Linked DNA regions of Magnetofaba australis IT-1. The protein of the gene in region 2 interacts with the protein of the main gene of each other region in a pairwise test. Links are inferred from orthologs where the notes say so. Each region holds a gene or a part of one and is shown on either strand. Other genes may lie near its edges. The genes, in order: dnaQ and dnaE.

What was found.
Region 1: the proteins of dnaE (region 2) and dnaQ interact in binary tests that used the Escherichia coli proteins (3 or more experiments, as listed by UniProt). The link is inferred for Magnetofaba australis IT-1 from one-to-one orthologs.

Annotation. Positions count from the first base shown.
Region 1 is NZ_LVJN01000021.1:572,795-577,893, reverse strand. What follows is about bases 1,647-4,532. They hold dnaQ (DNA polymerase III subunit epsilon), read left to right. Parts: upstream 1,647-2,654; coding sequence 2,655-3,410; downstream 3,411-4,532. Other genes in these bases: MAIT1_RS21145 (hypothetical protein), read right to left, coding at 3,824-4,532; MAIT1_RS21155 (DUF167 domain-containing protein), read left to right, coding at 1,915-2,220; MAIT1_RS21160 (YggT family protein), read left to right, coding at 1,647-1,915. Outside these bases: tRNA pseudouridine(13) synthase TruD, read left to right, coding at 1-611; MAIT1_RS21165 (hypothetical protein), read left to right, coding at 684-1,046; more of MAIT1_RS21160, read left to right, coding at 1,280-1,646; more of MAIT1_RS21145, read right to left, coding at 4,533-5,099. UniProt on the Escherichia coli protein: DNA polymerase III is a complex, multichain enzyme responsible for most of the replicative synthesis in bacteria. The epsilon subunit contain the editing function and is a proofreading 3'-5' exonuclease.
Region 2 is NZ_LVJN01000011.1:1,445-18,334, reverse strand. Bases 12,766-16,890 are described here. They hold dnaE (DNA polymerase III subunit alpha), read right to left. Parts: upstream 16,548-16,890; coding sequence 12,966-16,547; downstream 12,766-12,965. Other genes in these bases: MAIT1_RS00835 (hypothetical protein), read right to left, coding at 12,766-12,874. Outside these bases: MAIT1_RS00875 (GGDEF domain-containing phosphodiesterase), read left to right, coding at 1-1,996; MAIT1_RS00870 (GGDEF domain-containing protein), read left to right, coding at 2,289-3,368; MAIT1_RS00865 (cache domain-containing protein), read left to right, coding at 3,732-5,738; MAIT1_RS00860 (acyl carrier protein), read right to left, coding at 6,110-6,352; MAIT1_RS00855 (HAD-IIIC family phosphatase), read right to left, coding at 6,349-8,193; MAIT1_RS00850 (hypothetical protein), read right to left, coding at 8,484-9,392; MAIT1_RS00845 (hypothetical protein), read right to left, coding at 9,389-11,209; accA (acetyl-CoA carboxylase carboxyl transferase subunit alpha), read right to left, coding at 11,215-12,180; more of MAIT1_RS00835, read right to left, coding at 12,359-12,765. UniProt on the Escherichia coli protein: DNA polymerase III is a complex, multichain enzyme responsible for most of the replicative synthesis in bacteria. This DNA polymerase also exhibits 3' to 5' exonuclease activity. The alpha chain is the DNA polymerase catalytic subunit.

The DNA.
Region 1 (5,099 bases), on a different replicon or contig from region 2:
TGCAGAGCATCGCCCAGTGGGTGAGTCAATATGGCTTCCCCAACGCCTTTGGCCAGCAGCGTTTTGGCCGCGGCGGCGGCAATTTGGAGAGTGGTCTGCAACTGCTGGCGGCGGGGCCGCGCGGGCGTCTGCCCCAGCGCATCAGCCGTCATCAGAAGGGGTTGATGCTCTCCTCGGTGCGCTCGGAGCTGTTCAATCGCACCCTGGCCCAACGGATTGAAGCGGGGGCCTATACCCAGTTGCTGGAAGGGGATATCGCGCAGTTGGCGGGCAGGAGCGCGTGTTTCCCGGTGGCGGATCTGGCCGCCGAGCAGGCGCGCTTTGCGGCGGGGGAGATCAACGCCACCGGGCCGCTGTTTGGCGAGAAAATGCTTACCCCCCACGGCCAGCCCGGCGCGTGGGAGGCCGAGGCGTTGGCGAGCCTGGGTGGCGAGGCGTTGATGGCGCAGTTGGTCGCCATGCGCATGGAGGGGCAGCGCCGCGCGCTGCGGGTGGTTCCCAAGGATCTGTGCATCGACTGGGAGGGGCGCGACGCGCTGTTCACCTTTGAATTGCCCAAAGGCGCTTATGCGACCACACTGTTACGGGAATTCATGGGAGAACTGGCTTGATGTGGGCGAGTGCGTCAAAATTAACGCACTGTCCGTCGCACTGGTTCTTTGACTGCACAATCCGAGGCGCCGATGTCTGAAGAGGTCTCCCTGCCGGGTTTAACCGTTGAACTGTTCGCCATCGCCATGGAGGCGCGACGGGAGAACCAACGTTTGCGCGATCAACTGAGTCAGCGTGAGGCGGAGTTGGTCGCCACCCGGCGCGCCCTGGCGGAAGTGCGCGAAAAGCAGACCCCCTTGCCCGACAAAGCCGAGTTGACCGAGTTGTGGGTGGAGGAGTGGCGCGAACAGATTCAACCGGATCTGGAGCGCCGCTGCGAACAGGCCGCCATGCGATTGGTGGCGCAGCGCATCGTGCGCGCGTTGGAGGGCAAAGAGGATCCCCATTGCGCCCACCTATTGGCCGCGCTCAAGCGGCTGGCCAACGTGAGATAAACTCGCAAAGCCCCGCCATTGCTGGCGCGCAGGGCGGTCATTGCGTTATGCTGTTGCGCTTTGAGTCGGCTGAAACCGCCCGGATAACACGCACTATTGCGTTATACTGTTACGCTTTGAGCAGGCTGAAACCGCCTGGATAACACGCACTATTGCGTTATACTGTTGCGCTTTGAGCGGGCTGAAACCGCCTGGATAACACTCACTTTTTCGTTCCCAAAGGAGCGCCGTTTATGGGCATCATGCAGTCGATTGGCGTGCTGCTGACCTTCGTGTTGCAGATCTACTTCTGGATGATTTTGATCCGCGTGCTGATGTCGTGGATCAATCCCGACCCGTATAACCCCATCGTGCAGTTTCTGGTGCGCGCCACCGACCCGGTGCTGGAGCCGTGCCGCCGCATTCTGCCCCCCATCGGCGGCCTGGATCTGTCGCCCATGTTGGCGCTGTTCGCGGTGTCGATGCTCTCCAATGTGATTCGCGGGCTCTTCTCCGGCGGCGACGTGGGCGGCACGATGTTCGCGCTGGGTCTGCAGCTGTTGGGATTTGTGCACATCGCCCTGACCCTCTACATGCTGCTGCTGTTGGCGCGCGGCGGGGTCAACATCTATCTGTGGATGCGCTATCGCCAAGGGCGGGCGTCGATGCTGGATCTGCGTCAGCCGCTCAACCGTTTCCTGTTCCAGGCCACCGAGCCGGTGACGCGGCGTCTGCGCGGGTTCACCCCCACGGTGTTTGGACTGGATATCACCCCCATCGTGGCGGCGCTGCTCACCGTGCTGTTGTTGACCCTGCTCGAGGGGCTGATGAACGGCGGCGCCGCCGTGGCCATGGGCAGTGGCGGCGGCATGGGCCACATGAGCTATTGATGGGGTCTGACGGCGCACAATGGAGCGATGACGGGGCGCTGATTCTGACGGTGCGCGCACAGCCGCGCGCCTCCAAGGAGCGGGTGATGGGCTGGCATGGCCAGCAGATTAAAATCGCCCTCAACGCGCCGCCGGTGGATGGCGCGGCCAATCAGGCGCTGTGTCACTTCCTGGCCAAGCAGTTGGGCGTCTCCAAAGGCGCCGCAGCGGTGATCAGCGGTGAAAAATCCCGTGAAAAGCGGGTGCGCATCGACGGCGTCAGCACAGCGGACTGGGAGACGTTTGTACAGCGTTGGGGCTTGTGAGTCTGCGAAAAATGGGGGGAGAGGAAAGATGCTGGGGCTTCGCCCCAGACCCCGACCAGGGCGCCGCCCTGGACCCTTGTGAGTTGCTCCGGGCTTCGCTTTCGCTAGGTTCTAAACATCAAACTCAGCACCTTCGATGCCGTTATGTTTCAAAAACAAATATAGTCACTAGCATTCAAAAGTGAACAGATGGGCGCCGGAAGATATCGAGGGCTTCGCCCTCGAGCTCCCCAACACCCAAACCGTGGGCGTTGCCCACACCCGCTGGGGGCGCAGCCCCCAGACCCCGCCGCCGACCAGTCGGCGGCCAATAGTCAGCGCAAGCTCGACCGATATCACGCAAACACTTAAGCACTCTGACTTTGTGTCATTCCGGCTTCAAAAGGTTATATGAAGTTTGGACTAAACTCAACGTTATGTCGTGACGGTATAAAATGGCGGAATCAGAAGAAAAACAACCACAACGACTCATCGTGCTGGATACCGAGACCACCGGCTTCGATCCCCGCGAAGGGCATCGCATCGTCGAGATCGGCTGTGTGGAGTTGGTCAATCTGCGCAAGGGCGAAGAGCGTCAGTGGTACATCAATCCCGACCGCGCCATCCCCGAGGAGTCCACCAAAGTCCATGGCATCACCGACGAGATGGTGGCCGGGTGTCCCAAATTCGCCGAGATCGCGCGGGACTTCCTCAAGTTCATCGGCGACGACCAGTTGGTGATCCACAACGCGGCGTTCGACATGAACTTCCTCAACGCCGAGTTGGGCAAGCTCAAGCCCAAGAAGAAGCCGTTGCCCATGGATCGCGCCATCGACACCATTCCGCTGGCGCGGCGCAAGGTGGGCGGGGCCGGTTCAGTGAGTCTGGACGCGCTGTGTAAACGCTTTGGCGTGGACAACTCCGCGCGGGAGTTCCACGGCGCGCTGCTGGACGCCCATTTGTTGGCGGAAGTCTATATTGAGCTGACCGGCGGCAACCAATTCGCGCTGGATCTGGCCGCCAGCGACGCCGCGCGCGCCCAGGCTGCGGAGTCCGCCCAAGCCAGCGCCATCGCCCCGGCATCGGGGCAGACGGCGCGGCCTGCGCGCCAATGGGCGCTCAGCGCCGAGACCGTGGCCGCCCATGACGCCTATCTGGATTTTCTTGATGGTGAGGCGGGTCACGCCATCTGGCGCGCGCCAGACGCGTAATGAAAGCGATGTGTCCGGCCAATAAAACGCCTTAGTTGAGACGCCCAAAGTTCAAGCTATAGCGAGTCAAAACCAGAACTGCACAGAACGGCCAATGTTTGCGTGATATAGATTGAACTTGCGCTGACTATTGGCCGCCGACTGGTCGGCGGCGGGGTCTGGGGGCCGCGCCCCCAGCGGGTGTGGGCGCTGCACACACCCGCTTAAGGGTCACAGACCCTATGACGATTTGGCAGGATTGCCAAATCGGACTCGTGCAGCGAGCCCGCAGGGTGAGGGCCATGGATGGCCCGAATCAATCCCGACAAATTTCCATTGGAAATTTGTCCCATAGTCAGCACAGGCTGAATCAACGTCATGCAAACATTGAGCGCTTTGGATTTGTGTCATTCTGGATTCAAGCGGCTATATCTCTACTTCGCCGCCAATTCGGCCCAGGCTGCGGCCACGTCAGCGGAGTCAGGGGCGATGGAGCCCGCCAGTTGCAAGAACTCCTGCGCCTGGTTCTGCTGGCCTTTGGCGGCGGATTTACGCGCCAACGCCAGATAGCTGGAGACAATCCGCGTTAACCCCGCCTGCGCCTGATCATTGCCGGGGCTGAGGAACAGCACGCGCCGATAGCGGGTGAGGGCGTTATTGCCTTCCGGCTTGGTCAAACGCATAGCCTGCACGTCCTCATCGGCCTGCTGCAACAGCTTGGCGATCTCCGCTTTGCGCGCCTGCCGCAGATCCGGCGTCATGGCCGCCGTAGGGGGCGGGGTCAACGGCGCAATCTCGGTGGGCTCTTCCGGCGCCATAGGCTCCAGCTTGGCGAGGTGATCATCGTTGTCAGCGGTTTTGGCAATCTCCGGGGCGGTGGGCTGAGCGTTCTGCGCCGCGTGTTGCGGCTCTTTATCGGCCATGCTCGGCTGCGTGTTGTCGGTAGTCCACAGATAGGCCACCACCACGCCGATAATCCCCACTGCGGTGACCACAGCGGCCAACACAAGGCGCAACCGACGATTCATGGCGTCGCGGTCCATATGCGCCATGGCGGAATCCAGATCCGGCGGCAAATTGCGATGCGGGTCCAGGGAAAAGGAGGGTTGATCCAACTCCTGGGTGCGAATAACCGGCGGTTTAACACTGGGCGCAGGAGCCGGTTCCGGCGCGATCACCGGCGGCGGCGCAGGACGTTCTGGCTGCGAATCCGGCACAGTCTGCATGGCGTCGTCAGCAGTTTCAGACGCTTCGTCAGCCGATTCAGAAGGCGCAGAGGCTTGGGTGTCGGTTTCAACGGCGGGCGTCTCGGCGGCTTGAGCCGGGGGCGCGGCTTCAGGCTGAGTCGTCGGTGCTTGGTTCTCCGCAGGAGCTTCAGCGGTTGCGCGCGGTTCCGTCGCGTCCTGCTCAACAGCCTGAGGTTGCTCCTCTAAGGGAGTGGGTTCAGCAGGCGTGGGTTCTGGTGTGACGGACTCAGGTTGACTGATCGATTCGGCAGCAGGCTCCGTCGCAGGGGCGGGAGCGGGGGGATTTTCCACCGCTTCCAACAGAGCCGCCAGCGCCTCGGCGCGGGTGTTCAGGCCTCGCGCCTCCTGCCAGGCGCCCAAACGGGCGTGCAGGTCGCCAGGCAGAGCCAGCGTCACACTGTTGGCGGAGTCGGCGTAGCGACGTTGGCGGATCGCCGCCGCCAGCCGCGAACGGTCGGCCTTG
Region 2 (16,890 bases):
TTTCCGCGCCGCCATTCGCACCTTTCAGCTGAGCGAAAACAATCCCAAGTTGGAAGCCGACGCCCAGGCGCGCGACCTGGAGTTGAGTCTGTATCAAGAGGTCGATTCGCTGCTGGCGCGTCTGCGTAAGATTCATCAGGACGCTATCTCAGGGCTGGAGGATCTGCTGCGCGCGCGCCAGAGCGAGCTGGAGGCCGCGCCGCTGGTGTTGCAGGCGCCTGCGCCCAAATTCCAAGACTACCGCGGCATCGGACTGGCGCTGATGGCGCTGCTGGCGCTGGGGGTGTGGGGGCTGCTGGATTGGATGACCGCCGCGCCGCTCAAACGCATGGCTACGGCGCTGCGCGAGCGGGCTGCGCAGATGCGTGCGGATGGCGAGGCTGACGCCGTGGCGTCGCTTGACGGACTTGATGAGTTCGCCGCGGTTGAACAGGGTGTTGAGCAGGTGTTGGCGGGCGCTGCGCGCAGTGCTGAGGAGATTCAAACTCTGCGTGCGCAGGTGGAGAGTCTGGGCCAGCGCGCCGAACGCGACGCCACCAGCGGGTTGCGTCATCTCAATGGTTTGCGCGCATGGTTTGATGCGCGCGTAGCGGCTGCGGTGGATGCCAGCGCTCCAGTATTGGACGCAGCGCAGGAGCCGGATCTGGATGCGCCAGCGACGGCGCCGAATCCTGCGCCGTCGCTGGCGCGGGTGTTTGTCATCGAGCCGGTTGAGTGGGACAAGTTGGAGGCGTTGTATGGCCCCCAAGCGGCCCTGGATCTGCGCCAGCGCATGAGCGAGCGGCTGGAGAAGGCGTTGGGCGCCAATGGCGCGGCGGCGCAGTGGGGCGCCCATGGTTTCGTCGCTGCGTTGTGCGACCCCACGGACGCGGACCCGCACACGCAGGCGCAGGCCGAGGCTGGGCGCATCTTTGCGGCGTTCGAGAAGCCCTTTACCGTGCGCGCGTTCGGCGTGGTGTTGCGTCTGCGCATGGGGGTGGCCATCGCTGCGGATGGCGAGTCGCTGGACGCGCCGTTACGCCGCGCCTGGCAGGCGTTGACCCAGGCGGCGCCGCAACAGAGTGTGGCGCTGTACGACCCGACCCAGGATCCGGCGCGTCAGGGCCTGTCCGAGCGCATGACGCAACTGCGCGAAGGGGTGCTGCGGCGCGAGTTGCGTCTCTACTTCCAGCCCATTGTGGACCTCAACCGTCAAGGGGTTGGCGAAGTCGAGGCGCTGCTGCGCTGGGAGCATCCTGAGCAGGGCGTGTTGGAGCCGGGCGAATTGATCCCCTGGGCGGAGCAGACCGGCGTGATTCGCGAAGTCACCCAATGGGCGCTGTCGGAGGCGGCGTCACGGCTGGTGAAGTGGGGGCACTCCGGCGTGAGTCTGGATATCGCCATGAACCTGTCTCAGCGCGATCTGGCCGATCCCAATTTTCCCGAACGTTTGGGACGTCTGTTGAGCGAACATCAGATCTCCCCACGGCAGTTGACCTTTGATATTCCCGCCGAAGCAGCGTTCAACCCGCACCTGAATCTGGAGCAGGCGCTGGATGGTTTGCGCCGTGTGGGCGTTGGACTGGCGCTGGACAACATCGGCCGCGGCGCGCAGCCGTGGGAGGCGTACTCACGTTGGCCACTGCGGCAGATCAAAACCGCGCCGGAGACCTTTGCCGCTCTCAATGACGCCGCCGGACATGAAGCCGCCATGCAGGCCATGGCGGCGTTTGGCCGCCATCTGGGCGCGCCGGCGGTGGCTAAGGGCATCGAGGATCGTCTCACCCTGGAGTTGGCGCGCAAAATGGGTTTCGAGGCGTTCCAGGGCTTCTTTATCAGTCCGCCGGTGGATGCGGTGGCCCTGCTCACCTGGATGCGCGAATCCCCCTGGAGCGGCGCCGCGTTTGGTTCCGGCGGGCGCAAACTCTCTTCCACCAGCAGCCGTGCGCAGTCAGCTCCGCAAGAGCCGCAGCAATCCGCGCCGCAATCGGCCAATCTCCCCACTGAAGGCTCCTGATCTCTCCCGCCTGGCGGGGGAGCCCCCCGCCGTCCGATCCCGCTTTGCTGCGCCTCGGCAGTTTCTTCCGGGGCGCGGCAACTCCTGTCCTTCGCTCGAGTTCTCCGGCCTTCGAATGTATCCCAGTGTATCCCGCATAATTATAACTTGTTGAATTTTCATGTTCTGATTTATTTATATTCACAATTATGAGTTGGCGCGATTCTCGCAGAATTGCAATCGAACCTATTTCAGAGCGCCCTGGTCCCGCCGTGGCGCGGCGAACTGAGCGCGGTGAAGAGGAGAGGTTGTTATGGGGATTGTGCTGGATCCGAAGATGCTGGCGCAGCAGGCGAAATTGATTAGCGAAGCGCGGGTGCGCCATCGTTCCGACTTGGCCTCGCGTCTACAGACTTCGCGATTTTTGTCCAATTTGGATTTGGTGCAAAAATTGACGGAGTACCGCGATGAGAGTCAACGTCTGTCGCGCATCTATGATTTGCATCGACGGCTTTCCGAGTCGCTGGACCTTGCCGGCATGTTGCAGGCGTTCTCGCTGTGGCTGCATCCGATGTTCGCCCATGAAATGGTGGGCTACCGCCATGCCGGTCAGAAACGCAGTCATCTGTGCTGTTCATCCCATGGCCCGCATCGGCAGACCATGGAAGAGGCTGCGCACTTTTTGCTCGCTGACCCGCAACGACGCACTGGCCCTGGGCAGATCGACGCCGTGGGGCTGGAGTACTGCTTTGTGCGGCTGGATGAGCCCATCGGCTTGGAGCGCTTTTTGATCATTCATCCGCCGTTGATGGCGACATTGCCGGATGAGTGCAGCGCCACGTTGCTTGCCGCTATTCATGAACTGCGCGGCCCGCTGGAGCGCGCGCTTGCGTATGAGGATCTGTATGATCAGGCGCGTCTGGATGCCCTGACCGGGTTGGTCAACCGCCGTGTGTTCGAGGAGCGTTTGCGTCAGGAGTTGGCCAATGCGGAACGCTATGGCCACCCGCTCTGCCTAGCCTATCTGGATCTGGACCACTTCAAAGCGGTCAATGACCGTCTGGGGCATGCCGAGGGGGACGCCGCATTGCTGTCGGTGTCGCGCGCATTGACCGAGAAAGTGCGCCATTCTGACTGTTTGGCGCGGGTGGGCGGCGATGAGTTTGCGCTGATTCTACCCAACACCGACCTGCGCAATGGGCGCATGCTCATGGAGCGTCTGTGTGAGGCTGTGGGCGCGCTGGGCATTCAAGCGCCTGATGCGCCGCCGCTGGGGGTGAGCATCGGCGTGACCATGTGGCGGCAGGGGCTGTCGTTGGCGACCTGGCGTGAGCAGACCGATGAGGCGCTCTACCGCGCCAAGGAGCAGGGGCGCAATCGAGTGTGCATTTAGCAATATATAGGCGGCAAGAGAGCACTGTTCTTGCCGGGAGATACGCCCAACTGATGTGTCAGGGTCCGCATAAATTGGGCGTTTAGACGAAGCCGCGCGATGCAAGTCGCGCGGCTTCTGTTATATTTCGTCATAAATAAACAAAGTTCAATGCAAAAGAATATTTATCAGGGAAGCTTATATATAAATCTGATAGAGTCATCGCCCGTAACTCCGCCGGGTGTTTGTTCGACTATTTTGTCGGACGGCGCGTCCTTTCATCGGCGAGCATTCATTGTCCCATCCAATATTGCTCCCTTCGTCTTTGTTAAGGTTTTGCGTCCAGCTCGATTCATCCTGATTTGTTTATGGAAAGGCCAGATCATGAACATGCATTGGCTGCGGATGTTCTCCATTCGCGCACGCCTGTCGTTCCTCATCGCCGTGGCGCTGGTTTCCATTGGCGTCGTTGGCGTCGTCTCCATCCTTTCCCAACGCACTATGCTGCTTGATGACCGCGAAGCCATCGTCAAAGGGCAGGTTGAGAGCGTGCACAGTCAGTTTGAAGAGCTGCACGCCCGCGCCGAAAGGGGTGAATTCAGCATGGAGGAGGCGCGTAATAGCGCCCACGCCGTGATCAACGCCATTCGTTACAATGACGGCAACTACCTGTGGGTCAATGATTTCGACGCCAACATGGTCACCCATCCCATCAAACCGGAATTGAATGGGAAGGATTTGAGCGGCGCCAAGGATCCCAACGGCGTTCCTCTGTTTATTGAGTTCGCCAAGCAGGCCAAAGTCGAACCGGGGTTTGTGCGCTATCAGTGGCCCAAGCCAGGCCATAAAAAGCCGGTGGATAAGATCTCGTTCGTCAAAGGGTTTGCGCCGTGGGGCTGGGTGATTGGCAGCGGCGTCTATCTGGATGATGTGGACGCCTATCTGGAATCGGCCATGTGGTCGTTCCTGGGGGCGATGATCGGGGTGGCGGCGTTTATGTTGGCGGTCGCCTGGGCGCTGAGTCGCAGCATTATCTATCCGTTGGAGATGCTGATCGGCATCGCCAACGCCATTGCTCGTGGCGATCTGACTGTGCGTCTGCCACAGTGCCGCAATGAATTGGGACGACTGGCGGGCGCTTTTTCCGAGATGATTCAATCACTGCGCGACATGTTTACCCAACTGGCCGACAACGCCGGACGGTTGGATGACAATGCTGCGCAACTGCAACAGGCCGCGACGGGGTTGGCCGCCAGCAGTGAGCAGATGACCGCGCAGACGCGGCAGATTGATCAAAGCGCCGAGCAGGTCTCAGAAGAGTTGAGCCAGAGCGTGGAGCGCGCCAGCGACGTGGCCAAGCGCCTGGATGTGGTGAGTTTGGCTGCGCAGGAGGCCAATCAGAATATCTCCCAGGTATCCGCCGCCGCCGAACAGGCCAGCGCCAATCTGAACGCTGTGGCCAGCGCTTCGGAGCAGGCCGCCACTGGCATGACCCATGTGCGCGAAGCCGCCACCCGCAGCGGCGCGCGTCTGCTGGAGGCGGGCCGCGCGGTGAAAGAGATGGGCGGCGCGTTTATCCAGATTCGTCAGCAATGTGAATCCGCCTCCGGGCGCGCCAATCAAGCCAGTGAAGAGACGGTGCGCAGCAGTCAGGTGGTGTCGGATCTGGCCGCTGCGGCGCAGCAGATCGGTCAGGTGGTGTCGATGATCAACAGCATCGCCGACCAGACCAATATGCTTGCCCTCAACGCCGCCATTGAGGCGGCGGGGGCAGGCGAAGCGGGCAAAGGTTTCGCCGTGGTGGCCAACGAGGTGAAGGATCTGGCGCGCCAAACCTCGGAAGCGACCAGTATGATCGCCACCCAGATTCAAGAGATTCAGCACAAGAGTCAGGGCGTGCGCACGCAGATGGAGCAGGTGACCGAGGCCATCGGCGAGTTGAGCCAGAGCAACCGGGAGATTCTGGACGCCATTGAGGGGCAGAGCGATAGTCTCAACCAACTCAATGCGACCATGACGGCGGTTTCGGAGGAGTCGCAGGAGGTGGTGCGACGCGCCACCGAGGCGGCCAGCGGCATCGAAGAGGTGAACCGTAACGTCAGCGAGATCTCCACCGGTATCAGCGAGGTGACGCGCAATGTGGCGCAAGCGGCCAAGGGGGTCAACGCCATGGCCAGCGACGCAGGCGAGGTGTCCCGCGCCAACCGCGCCACCACAGAGGATGTGTCGCGATCAGCGCAGAGTGTGGAAGGGGTGGCCGACAGCGTTGGCGAGTTGACCGACGCCGCCGAGCAGGTTAACGGCATCGGCCATACTCTGACGGACAAGGCGGCAGCGATGAACCAGATTGCCGCCACCCTCAAGCAGCAGATTGCGCGTTTTCAGCTTTAACAACAGAATAAATCAAAAGCAAAACTGCACAGAACGAGCAATGTTTGCGTGAGGTAAGTTAGGCTTGCGCTGACTATTTGCCGCCGACTGGTCGGCGGCGGGGCCTGGGGGCTGCGCCCCCAGCGGGGTTTGGGGCTGCGCCCCACGATTTGGCAGGATTGCCAAATCGGACTCGCGTTGCGAGCCCGAAGGGTGAGGGCCAAGGATGGCCCGAATCACGGTTTGGTCGTTGGGAGTTCGAGGGCAAAGCCCTCGACATCTTTCATCGCCAAAATCGCTCATGTTCAATTTTGAATTTGATTGAGTATAGATAGGCCGCCCGAGCTTGCGCGCGGGCGGCCAAAAAGAGAGCAATCCAAAGGCGTATCGCGTTACAGCGATGCGCCTTTTTGTTTCAGCAGCGCCGCCAGTTTGGGAATGTCGTTGGCGCCCAGAGCCTCTTCCACCGCCAATTTGACCCCCAGCGCGCTCTCCACGCTCATCACCAGAGTGAGATGTTGCAGCGAGTCCCAAGTCAGCGCCGCGCCGTTATCCAGAGCGTTCGCCACACTGTCGACGGGACAGCCGAGGGCGGTGGAAACGGCGTTAAAAAAGGCGTCGCGTTGGGCGCTCATGGTTGGGGCTCCTGCATGGGGTGAATGTGATCCGGGGCGGCCAGGTTCGACTCGCTCAGAGCCAGGCGCCAGAGCTGCGTATTGTCCGCCTGGGTTTCGTGCAATGTAAAGCCGTGGCGTGGATAAAACTCCGCCGCCGGGGCGTTTTTGGGGGTAGGGATGAACAGTCCCTCCAGCTGCGCCGCGCCACGGGCGTCGGCCCAGGCGGCGGCTTCCGCCAGCAGCGCGGTCTCCAGGCCGCGACCCAACACCCGGCAGCTCATCAGGAAGGTGTCGATGCGCACCCGGTCGCGGGCGTGGTGATGGGCGATGCACAACGCGGTTAGACCGTTATCGCCGAACTTGTCCGCCGCGCGCAGAATCAACAGCGCGTAGTCGGGGCTCTCCAGCATGCCGCGCAGGGCGGTTTCCGGGTGGCGGCGGGTGGTGAGGTTGAACTGATTGGTCTTATGGATCAACTCCAGCGCGCGGGGGAAGCTCACCTCATCCACGGCGGTGATGGCCGCCTGCACGTGCAGCCGCTGAAGATATTCATCCATGGAGACCGCTTGCGCCTGCAACTCCTTGCGCTGCGCCTGGGCTTGGTACATCGCGCCGCGTTGGCGGTCCTCACGGGTGAAGGTGAGCTTGTCGAACGCGCCGCAGCGCATCAGCGCATCGACATATTGCGAAGGGTCAGCGGGGGCCTCAATGGTGAGAACCTGCGGCAGCGCGGCGCGCATCTGCGCCCGCTCGGCGGGATTGTCATCAAAGAAGACCAGCGCATCCACGCCGATATTCAGCTCCTGGGCGATGGCGGCGAGATTTTGCGGTTTGGGCTCCCAGTTGATGCGCAGCGCGGCAATGTGTTCGCGGCGGATGAGCATATCCGGGTGGGTATCGATGGCGGCTTCGGCGTCTTCGGGATTGTTCTTACTGGCCACCGCCAGGATCACGCCGCGGTCATACAGGGAGAGAATCGCCTTGTGGAACTCCTGGAACGCCAATCCCGCGCCGCTCTGGCCCAGTTTGATCCCCGCCAACCCATCTTCGCCGATGACGCCGCCCCACAGGGTGTTGTCCAGATCCAGCACCAGACACTTCTTGCTCACCCCGCGCGCGGCGCGCAGTAGGGTGGCGGTGTGACGGGCGAGAAGGGGCATTAATTCGCTTGAGAGCGGCGCGCGCGCCAGTTGCCACATCTGGGCGTTGCGCGCATTGGCGTAGCCCACCATAGAGCAGGCGCGCTCCAGGTCCACAATGTACACATCAGGAATTTGTCGCGCGGCGTCGGCCAGCAGCCAGTTAAGGCGGGTGATGGCGGCGTCCTGGCCATCGGGTCGCATCGCCTCCAGCACCCCCAGCATGGGGTGGGCCGGGCGCGGGAAGTTGGTCAGCAGAATGGGCGCGGCGCTGCGTTGGCGGAAGCTCTGAATCGCGCCCATGAGTTCGGAGATGGCGGCGTCGGCGTGCTGCTCAACCTGCTCCTGGGTCAGGCGTAGATAGCGTTCGCACAGGGGCTGGCAGACCGTCTCCAGCTGCAGCGAAAGAAACAGCGCATCGCAGTTGGCGAGAGCCTCGGCCTCATCGGCGCTGGGGGCGATGAGGGTTTGATGCACGGCGTTGAACGGCCCCACATGCCAGGAGCCGGCAAACCCTTCCCGGGCCAGCTCCACCGCCAGATAGGGCAGCCACGGCTGCACGGTGATATCGGCCAGGAAGCCGATTTTGACCGGCGCCAGGTCGCTGCGCCCGGCCAGGGTGCGGGCGGCCTGCTGGTAGCGCATGGGCGAGGGGTCGGCGTCCAGCTCGCGCCACAGGGCGACGAGCTCTTCATCAGATGTGGAGGAAATGGCGTTCATGGCCCACTGTGTTGAAAAGTCCGAATCCGACAGAGGTGCGGACAGAAGCGCGAAACTGGACAGGTGGAAAATCGCGACATTTCCTGGCGCGAAGATTTGTTGATACGCAAATCGCAAGCGATTTGCTGGGCGGGGTCTGGGTTCCGCGACCCCAGCGGGTCGAGGAGGGCGCCCCACGGTTTGGCTTTTGATCTTCAGGGGAGTTTGAGGGCACAGCCCTCAACATCTTAAAACATCCACATCAGTATATCCTGAGCAAAAGCCCGCACAGAATAAAGCTTTCCCACCCGTCAAGCCACCCATTCCGTATACAGATTGTCGAACGTGGGCAGGGGATCGACATCACTCTTGGCCAATTTGACGATGGGATCGTCGGCGACGCGGGACAGCAGCGGGGCGATGGTGGGGTAGAGGCGCGTTTCGATCAGGCTGTAGGCGGCGCGATCACGCAGCAGAAAGTGACGCTTGAGGCGATTGAGATAGCGCAGGAACAGCGCCGGGTCGCTGACGTAGTGAATCACCAGACAGGGCAGGCGCACGTCGAAACGTCCGGTGCGGGTGTACATCACATGGCACAGATTATCGCGACGGCCCACCCCCACATGGCGGCAGTTGAGATAGGAGTCCTTGCCGCGATGGGCGTTGAAGATCTCTAGCGCTTGATCGGAGAGGCCACGGGCGATGGCGTCGGGGTCGGTGGTCAGATAGCCCCATCCGGGCAAGCCGATGTGGGGGATGATGCGCACCTGCGGATCCAGCCGGGTGAAGCCAAGCCAGGTGAACACCTTTTCGGCGGTCTCGTTGGCCGAGGTGTTGAGAAACGCGTAGCCGGGCTGGGCGATGATCGCCTGCAGCAGCCCTAAGCTCTGCGGGCGATAGGCGTCATCCACCACCCAGGTGGTGACGTTGCAGATGCGGCGCTCCTGGCCGTTGATGATGCGGCGGGCGTAGAGGGCGCCGAACAGGCCGACGATGCGCCCCGCTTCCGTTTGCAGCATGAAGCCGTTGTTGGGCTTTTCCGGGTCCCAGTGGTGACGAAACGCGGCGATGCAGGCGGCGTTGCCCAGCTGCGGCAACTGCTTGGCGCGGATGTAGTCGCAGGCGTCGGAGAGATCGAAGTCGGTGATGGGCTTGATCTGCGCCGGGGGCGGCGCCGGAGTTGGAGTCACGGTTGGCGTCGGCTCGGCAGTCTGGTTCATAAGGCGTGTCCCAAGGCGGCCAGCATGGCGTCCATGCCTGGTTCCGTGACCGGGGTGAATGTCTGCACAAGATTCTCCCGCGCCTGCTGCAACTCGGTCTCAAACTGCGTTTGCGGCATCTGCTCAAAGTGGGCGATGGCGGCCTGCAAGCTGGCGGCGTCGCCTGCGGCGCGATGCAGATAGGGGGCCTGGAACAGTGGATCATTCTCCAGGGTTTCGTTGATGCGCAGATGGATCACCGGCAGCCCCAGCGCCACCGCGTTCATCACCGCGGTGGAGCCGACGTAAAGGGCGGCGTCGGCTTGCAGAATCGCTTGATTGAGATCCTTGGGCTCGCTGGCGCCGAAGGGGCCGTCCGCAGTGAGCGCGACGCCAGACTTCTGCGCCAACTGTTCGGTGGGCAGGTCGACGGGGTGGCCGCGCAGTAAAATGCGCACGCTGGGGATTTCGCGGGCGATGGCGTCCAGCAGCCGAACGGCATCGATGCTGTGGGCCAAGCCATCCATCAGGGCGATGAGTGTGCGAATTTTTCTCGGCGGGGCGGCGCGTTGGGGCGTGATGCCCGACAGATCCGGCCCACGCAGCGCACAGCCGGCGCGAGCCCAGGCGCGATCATGGGCGCCGAGGGTCAGGAAGGTGCGCCGCGCTTCTGGTCCGGTGCAGAACATCACCCCCGGCGCCGGACGGTGGCGACGCTCCTCCTCGGCCACATAGTTCTTCAGGTGCGACGGCAGCACCGCGCAGTGCAGGAAGCCCAGGCTGGGGCGTTTCTGCTGCGCGCAGAGCCGGTTCCACGCCTTCTCCCACGGATTGTTCTCATACAGCATCACCACCCCGGCCAGAGGGTTCCAACGCAACGCGCGGCGGGCGGCGGCTTCGGTCATATAGCAGAACTGCTTGTGCACCACCGCCTCACGGCGTAGATCCCAGCGCGTCAGGGCGCGCAGATCCACCCCAGCCAGACCGGGCGGCATTTGAGGAATGCGAATGCGGGTGAAAAAGGCCCGCGCGGCGGAAGTCAGCAGATCCCACGGGGTGAGAAAATCGCCCACCGAGGCCACGGTGATGTCGCCCACGCGACGGGCGGCGGCGGTGGAGCCGTCGGCGTCGTGAATGATGCCGCCGATCACCAGCGTCTTCAGGCCGCGCTGCTGGGCGTGATGAGGCAGGGGGCCCAGATAGGCGTCGCTGTAGCGGCCCGCTTCGGCGCTGCGATTGAGCGGTCCGGCGTGGAGTAGGGTGAGCGACAGCAGGTCATGGTCGCGCAGCGCCTCAGAGGGCAGCGGCGCACGGCGCGCGGCGCGGAGAATCGCCCAGTGGCGCAGCAGCTCCAGGATGCAATGGAGCAGGGGTTTAAAGCGCAAAATCAGCGCCTGACGCAACCAGTGCAGGCGAGCGCGGGGGGCGATCTTCACCCGCCAGCCGTGGCGGCGGGCGATGGCGGCGATCATGCGGGCGTCGAAGGGGTCGCTCACCGCGCTGGCCAACTGGGTTGCGCCGCCCGGGGTGGCCAGCAGGGCGTCCCAGCGGGCGGCGAGGGTGAGTTTGTCCAGAATCAGCGAGCGAAAGCGATCCCGCGAAGCCATCCAGGTATAGAACCAAGCGGGGTTGTGCGGATTGGCGGCGGTCAGGTCAGCCGACAGCTTGAGGGTGGCCTCCCGCGCCATGTGCGCGCGCTCGGCGTCCAGCCGCGGCAGCGGCAGCTCCTGGCCCGACGGCGCCTCGCCGGGGTAGGCGGGCGGACGCACGATCAGCACATCCGCAGGCGCCTGAGTGGGGTGGGCGCGCAGCCACAGCGTGCGGGGAGTCTCCAGCAACGCCCTTAGTTCTCCAGCACCTGACCCAAGGCCATGTACTTGTCAAAGCGTTGCTGCGCCAGCCCTTCGGGGGAGTATTGATCCAGGTCGCTCAAGCCGCCGAGAATCTGCCGCTTGAGATAGATGGCGGCGGCCTTGGGATCGCGGTGGGCGCCGCCGGTGGGCTCGGCGATGATGCCGTCGATGACGCCCAGCTCGCGGATCTCATCGGCGGTCAGGCGCATCGCCTCGGCGGCGCGCGGCGCTTCGGCGGCGTCTTTCCACAGGATCGAAGCGCAGCCTTCGGGGGAGATTACCGAGTAGATGGCGTACTGCATCATGTAGACGCGGTTGCCCATGCCGATGGCCAGCGCGCCGCCGGAGCCGCCTTCGCCGATCACCACGCAGATCATGGGTACGGTCAATTGCGCCATCTCCTTGAGATTGCGCGCAATGGCTTCGGCCTGGCCGCGCTGCTCGGCGCCCTTGCCGGGGTAGGCGCCCTGGGTGTCGATGAGGCAGATGATGGGCAGACGGAACTTCTCGGCCATTTTCATCAGGCGCAGCGCCTTGCGGTAGCCTTCCGGTCGCGGCATGCCGAAGTTACGCTCCACCTTCTCCTTGGTGCCGCGCCCCTTCTCCTGGCCGATGACCATGACGTCGCGGCCATCGATGCGGGCCAGACCGCCGATGATGGCTTTGTCGTCGGCAAAGGCGCGATCGCCATGCAGCTCGCGGAAGTCGTCGAACACCATCTCCAGGTAGTCGCTGGTGTAGGGGCGATCCGGATGGCGGGAGAGCAGGGTCTTCTGCCAGGGGGAGAGCTTGGCGAAGATATCCTCGGTCAGACCGCGCGCCTTCTCCTCCAGCAGGGTGATCTCCTGGGCGATGTTCAGATCGGCGTTGGCCGAGGAGAGATGGCGCAGCTCATCCACCTTGGCCATCAATTCGCCAATGGGACGCTCAAATTCCAAAAAGTTGCGGGAGGCCATAAGCCGCAAGCTCCTCGCTGAAGGCGGACGCAAGGTCGCCGAATGGTTTGTTCTGGTGACCGACTAAAATAGCGCGCCTGGGCCCGGCTGTGAAGGGAAGATGGCGTCTAATGCGCATTTCACGGCGGGCTTTTCGACACGGCCCGCCGCGAAAGCGCCAATTTTTCCCACCTGGCGGTTACTTCTTGCTCTTGAGGGCGTTCTGTAGCGCTTGTCCAGCCATGCCGCCGCCCATGGCGCCCATCTGACCGCCCATCTGCTTATCCATACCCAGGGCGCCGCTGGCCGCCGAACCGGCGATGGAGCCCGCCTGAGAACCCACTTGGGCGCCGGAGATGGACACGCCGCCGGTGGTGACCGCCTGACCCGCCGCGCCGCCCAGCACCTGGCCGGTCTGGCGTCCGGCGTTGGAGCCGCCGGTGACATAAGCGCCCGCCGCGCCGCCAGCGGCCGCGCCCATCTGCTGACCCATGCCGCCAGACGCGGCCTGGGTGGCGCTGTTGACCGCCGAAGTCGCCGTGGCCGTGGTTTTGGCGGCGGCTTTGGCGGTGGGAGCAGCCTGGGTCCCTTGCAATAGCTGTTGCGCCGTTCCGGCGGCGGAGAGGGCGTCGCTCAGACCACTGGCGGCGGCGGGGGCGGCGCACAGCAGCAACAGGCTGGTGGCGGCGATGGCGGAAGCGGAAATAGCGCGCATGGGGATACCCTTTAGGCAAAAATAGTCGTGCGGCGCAGCCTTGTGCTGCGTCGGGCGCGATGGCGTCAATCCCCCTTATGCGCGCATTTCTCTATTGGCGCAAGGAGCTGACCGAGCGAAAACGCGCCGAGTCTGGCCCAAACTGCCGAATCAGCGCGTCCAGCAGGGCGTCGGAGGGCTGTACGCGGAAGTTGGGCCCCAGCGCCAGCCCCACCTTGGCGGATTCGCTGCGCACCCACAGCGCCACCTGACACCCGGCGTTGGATTGGTGCTCGGTAAGCAGCGCCTCCAGATCCGCCATGGTTTTCTCGCTCAGGGCGGTGGCGGGGGTCTCCAGACGCAACTCCTGACACTTCTGGCTGCGGAAGGTCTCCAGCGCGCGCACCCGTTCGGTGGTGATTTTGGGCTCTTCGCCATCGGTCTCCATGGCGCCGATGATCACCACCGGGTCGTCGGACTCCAAGATTTCGCGGCTGCTGTTGTAGGTGTCGGGGAACACCACCCCCTCCACCTGGCCATACATATCCTCCAGAGTGAAGAACATCATGCGGTCGCCCTTGCGGGTGCGGTGCAGTTTGCGCTCGGCCAGCACGCCACAGATCGCCACCGGGATGCGACCCTCCTCATCGCGTGGCTGCTGATAGGCGTTCTCGTGCTTCTCCTTCAGCGTGGCGATGTTGTCCAGGCCGTAGTCGGTCAACTCCTCCTCGTAGCGTTTGAGGGGGTGGCTGGAGATGTAGAAGCCCAGCGCCGCCTTCTCTTGATTCAGACGCTCCTCTTCCGACCACTCCGGCGCTTCGGGCGGACGCCACGCGGCGCCGAAGGCGTCGTCGTCGTCGCCATCCTCCTCGACGTCGTCGAACAGGTTCATCACGCCGTGCTTCTGATCCTCCTGGTGGCGCGCGCCCATGCTCATGGCTTCCGGCAAGCCCAGCATCAGGGCGTGGCGATTGCCCTCGCACAGGGCGTCGCAGGCCCCGGCCTTGATCAGGTTCTCCAGCATGCGTTTGTTCAGGCCGCCCGCTTCGGCGCGGCGACACAGATCCAGCAGGCTCTCAAACGGGCCGCCCTCACTGCGCGCCTTGACCACCGACTCCATGGCCGCCTCGCCCACGTTCTTGATCGCCGCCAGACCGTAGCGCACGCCCAGCGCGCCGTCGTCGGTCTCCTCCACGGCGAAATCCACCTGCGAGTGGTTGACGTCTGGCGGCAGCACCGGGATGCCCAGATCGCGACATTCGCGAATGAAGTTCATCACCTTGTCGGTGTTCTGCATGTCCGCCGTGAGGGTGGCGGTCATGAACGCCTCTTTATGGTGGGCCTTGAGCCAGGCGGTCTGGTAGGAGACCAGCGCGTAGGCCGCCGAGTGCGACTTGTTGAAGCCATAACCGGCGAACTTCTCCATCAGGTCGAAGATGTACTCGGCTTTGCCGGTATTGATCTCCAGCGTCTTGGCCCCCTCCATGAAGATCTCGCGCTGACGCGCCATCTCTTCGGGCTTCTTTTTGCCCATGGCGCGGCGCAGCAGGTCCGCGCCGCCCAGAGTGTACCCGGCCAGGACCTGGGCGATCTTCATCACCTGCTCCTGGTAGAGGATCACGCCGTAGGTCTCTTTGAGAATGGGCTCCAGTTGGGGCAGGGGGTACTCCACCTGGGTGCGGCCATGCTTGCGATTGATGAAATCATCCACCATGCCCGAGCCCAGCGGGCCGGGGCGGTAGAGCGCCACCAGCGCGACGATGTCCTCAAAGGTGTCCGGCGCGAGCTTCTTGAGGATGTCGCGCATGCCGGAGGATTCCAACTGGAACACCCCGCGCGTCTTGCCGTCCTGCAGCAGCTTGTAGGCGGCGCGGTCGTCGATATCGATGTGGGCGATGTCGATGGGCTCTTCGCCGTGGACGGCGCTGCGGCCATTGATGATCTTGATGGCGTTGTCGATCACCGTCAGGGTCTTCAGGCCGAGGAAGTCGAATTTGACCAGTCCGGCCTTCTCCACGTCGGACATGTTGAACTGCGTCACCGGCATGGGCGAGCGCGGATCGCGATACAGCGGCACGGTGTCGGTGAGCGGTCCGTTGGAGATCACCACCCCGGCGGCGTGGGTGCCGCACGAGCGCGGCGAGCCCTCCAGCGCCAGCGCCATCTCCATCAGTTGACGCACCTCCGGCTCGTCGTCCATCAGATAGCGCAGGCGCTCCTCCTGGGCGATGGCCTCGGAGAGCTTGATGCCCAGCACGTTGGGGATCAGCTTGGCGATCTTGTCCACGCGGCCATAGGGCATCTCCATCACCCGCCCCATATCGCGCACCACCGCCTTGGCCTGCATGGTGCCGAAGGTGATGATCTGCGCCACGCGATCGGCGCCGTACTTCTCCTGTACGTAGTGGATCACCTCTTCGCGGCGATCCATGCAGAAGTCGACGTCGAAGTCGGGCATGCTCACCCGCTCGGGGTTCAAAAAGCGTTCGAACAGCAGGGTGTAGCGGATGGGGTCCAGGTCGGTGATCTCCAGCGCCCACGCCACCAACGAACCGGCGCCGGAGCCGCGTCCCGGTCCCACCGGGATATCCTGGCGCTTGGCCCACTTGATGAAGTCCGACACGATGAGGAAGTAGCCGGGAAAGCCCATCTGCACGATGATGCCCAGCTCATAGTCCAACCGCTCCCAGTAGCGTTTTGCCACCTCGGCGCGCTGCTCTTCTTCAATGTGCTCCAGGGCGCGATTGTCCAGCCGTTTCTGCAAGCCGACTTTGCACTCGTGGGTGAGCCAGGAGACCAGATCCTCCCCTTCCGGGAGTTCGAAGTCCGGCAGCATGGGCTTGCCCAGTTGCAATTGCAGATTGCAGCGTTGGGCGGCCAGCAGGGTGTTGTGGATCGCTTCGGGGACGTCGGCGAATTTCTGCGCCATCTCCTCGGGGCTGGCGAAGTGGTGGCCTTTGCTTATGCGCTGCCTTTTCTCCGCATACAGCGTGCTGGTATCGCCGACGCAGAACAGGGCGTCCTGGGCCGGTTGATCGTCGGGGTCCATGTAGTGGACCTCGTTGCTGGCGATGAGCGGCAGATTCAGCTCATAAGCCAACTCCATGGCGGCCTGGTTGTAGGTTTCGTCGTCACGCTCGCCACAGCGTTGCAGCTCGATATGGAAATTGGGCGCTTCGCCATCGCGGCCAAACAGCGTCGCCAACTGGTCGGCCAGGGCGCGCGCCTCCTCCAACTTGCCCGCCAGCAGCAGACGCCCCACGCCGCCCTTCTTGCCGCCGGACAGGCAGAGCAAACCGGCGGCGTTTTCACGCAGTTGCGCCATGTCGATGCGCGGTTTGCCGTGGCTCCCCTCCAGGTGGCCCAGGGAGATCAATCGCATCAGGCTGCGCCAGCCAATCAGATCGCGGCACAGCAGCACCAGTTGGTCGCGGGTCTCCTGATCGGGGCGGGTATTCTTGTCGCTATGGTCCGGCACCAGATAGAGCTGTGCGCCCAGGATCGGTTTGAGTCCCGCTTTCAGGCAGTCGCTGTAGAAGGGGATGGCGGCGAACAGGTTGCCATGGTCGGTGAGCGCCAGTGCGGGCATGCGCTGCTCCTTGGCGCGGGCGATGAGCGCTTTGGGGCGGGTGGTGGCGTCCAGCAGCGAGTAGCCGGTGTGGACATGCAGGTGTACGAATCCAGCATGGGCCATGATGAGCGGTTTCCGTTGCAGCAAGGTGGCGACGAGCGAAAAAAAATCCGCCCAAATGGCGGCTGGCGATAGTATAGAACATGACGCGCGCGGCGCCATCCCCATCAACGCGCTTTGGCAAACCCTAGGCGGAATGCGGGTTGCAGCGGTGTGACGAGAAGAAAAAATTGACGTGGCCAAAAAAAGTTTGTGTCTGACCAAAGCGCGGTGTATAGTGTCGATCCGTTTCGGATGAAGCGGAAAAATTTGGGGCGTTAGCTCAGTTGGTAGAGCAAGTGACTTTTAATCACTGGGTCGTAGGTTCGACTCCTACACGCCTCACCATTTAGATACAAAGAACCCC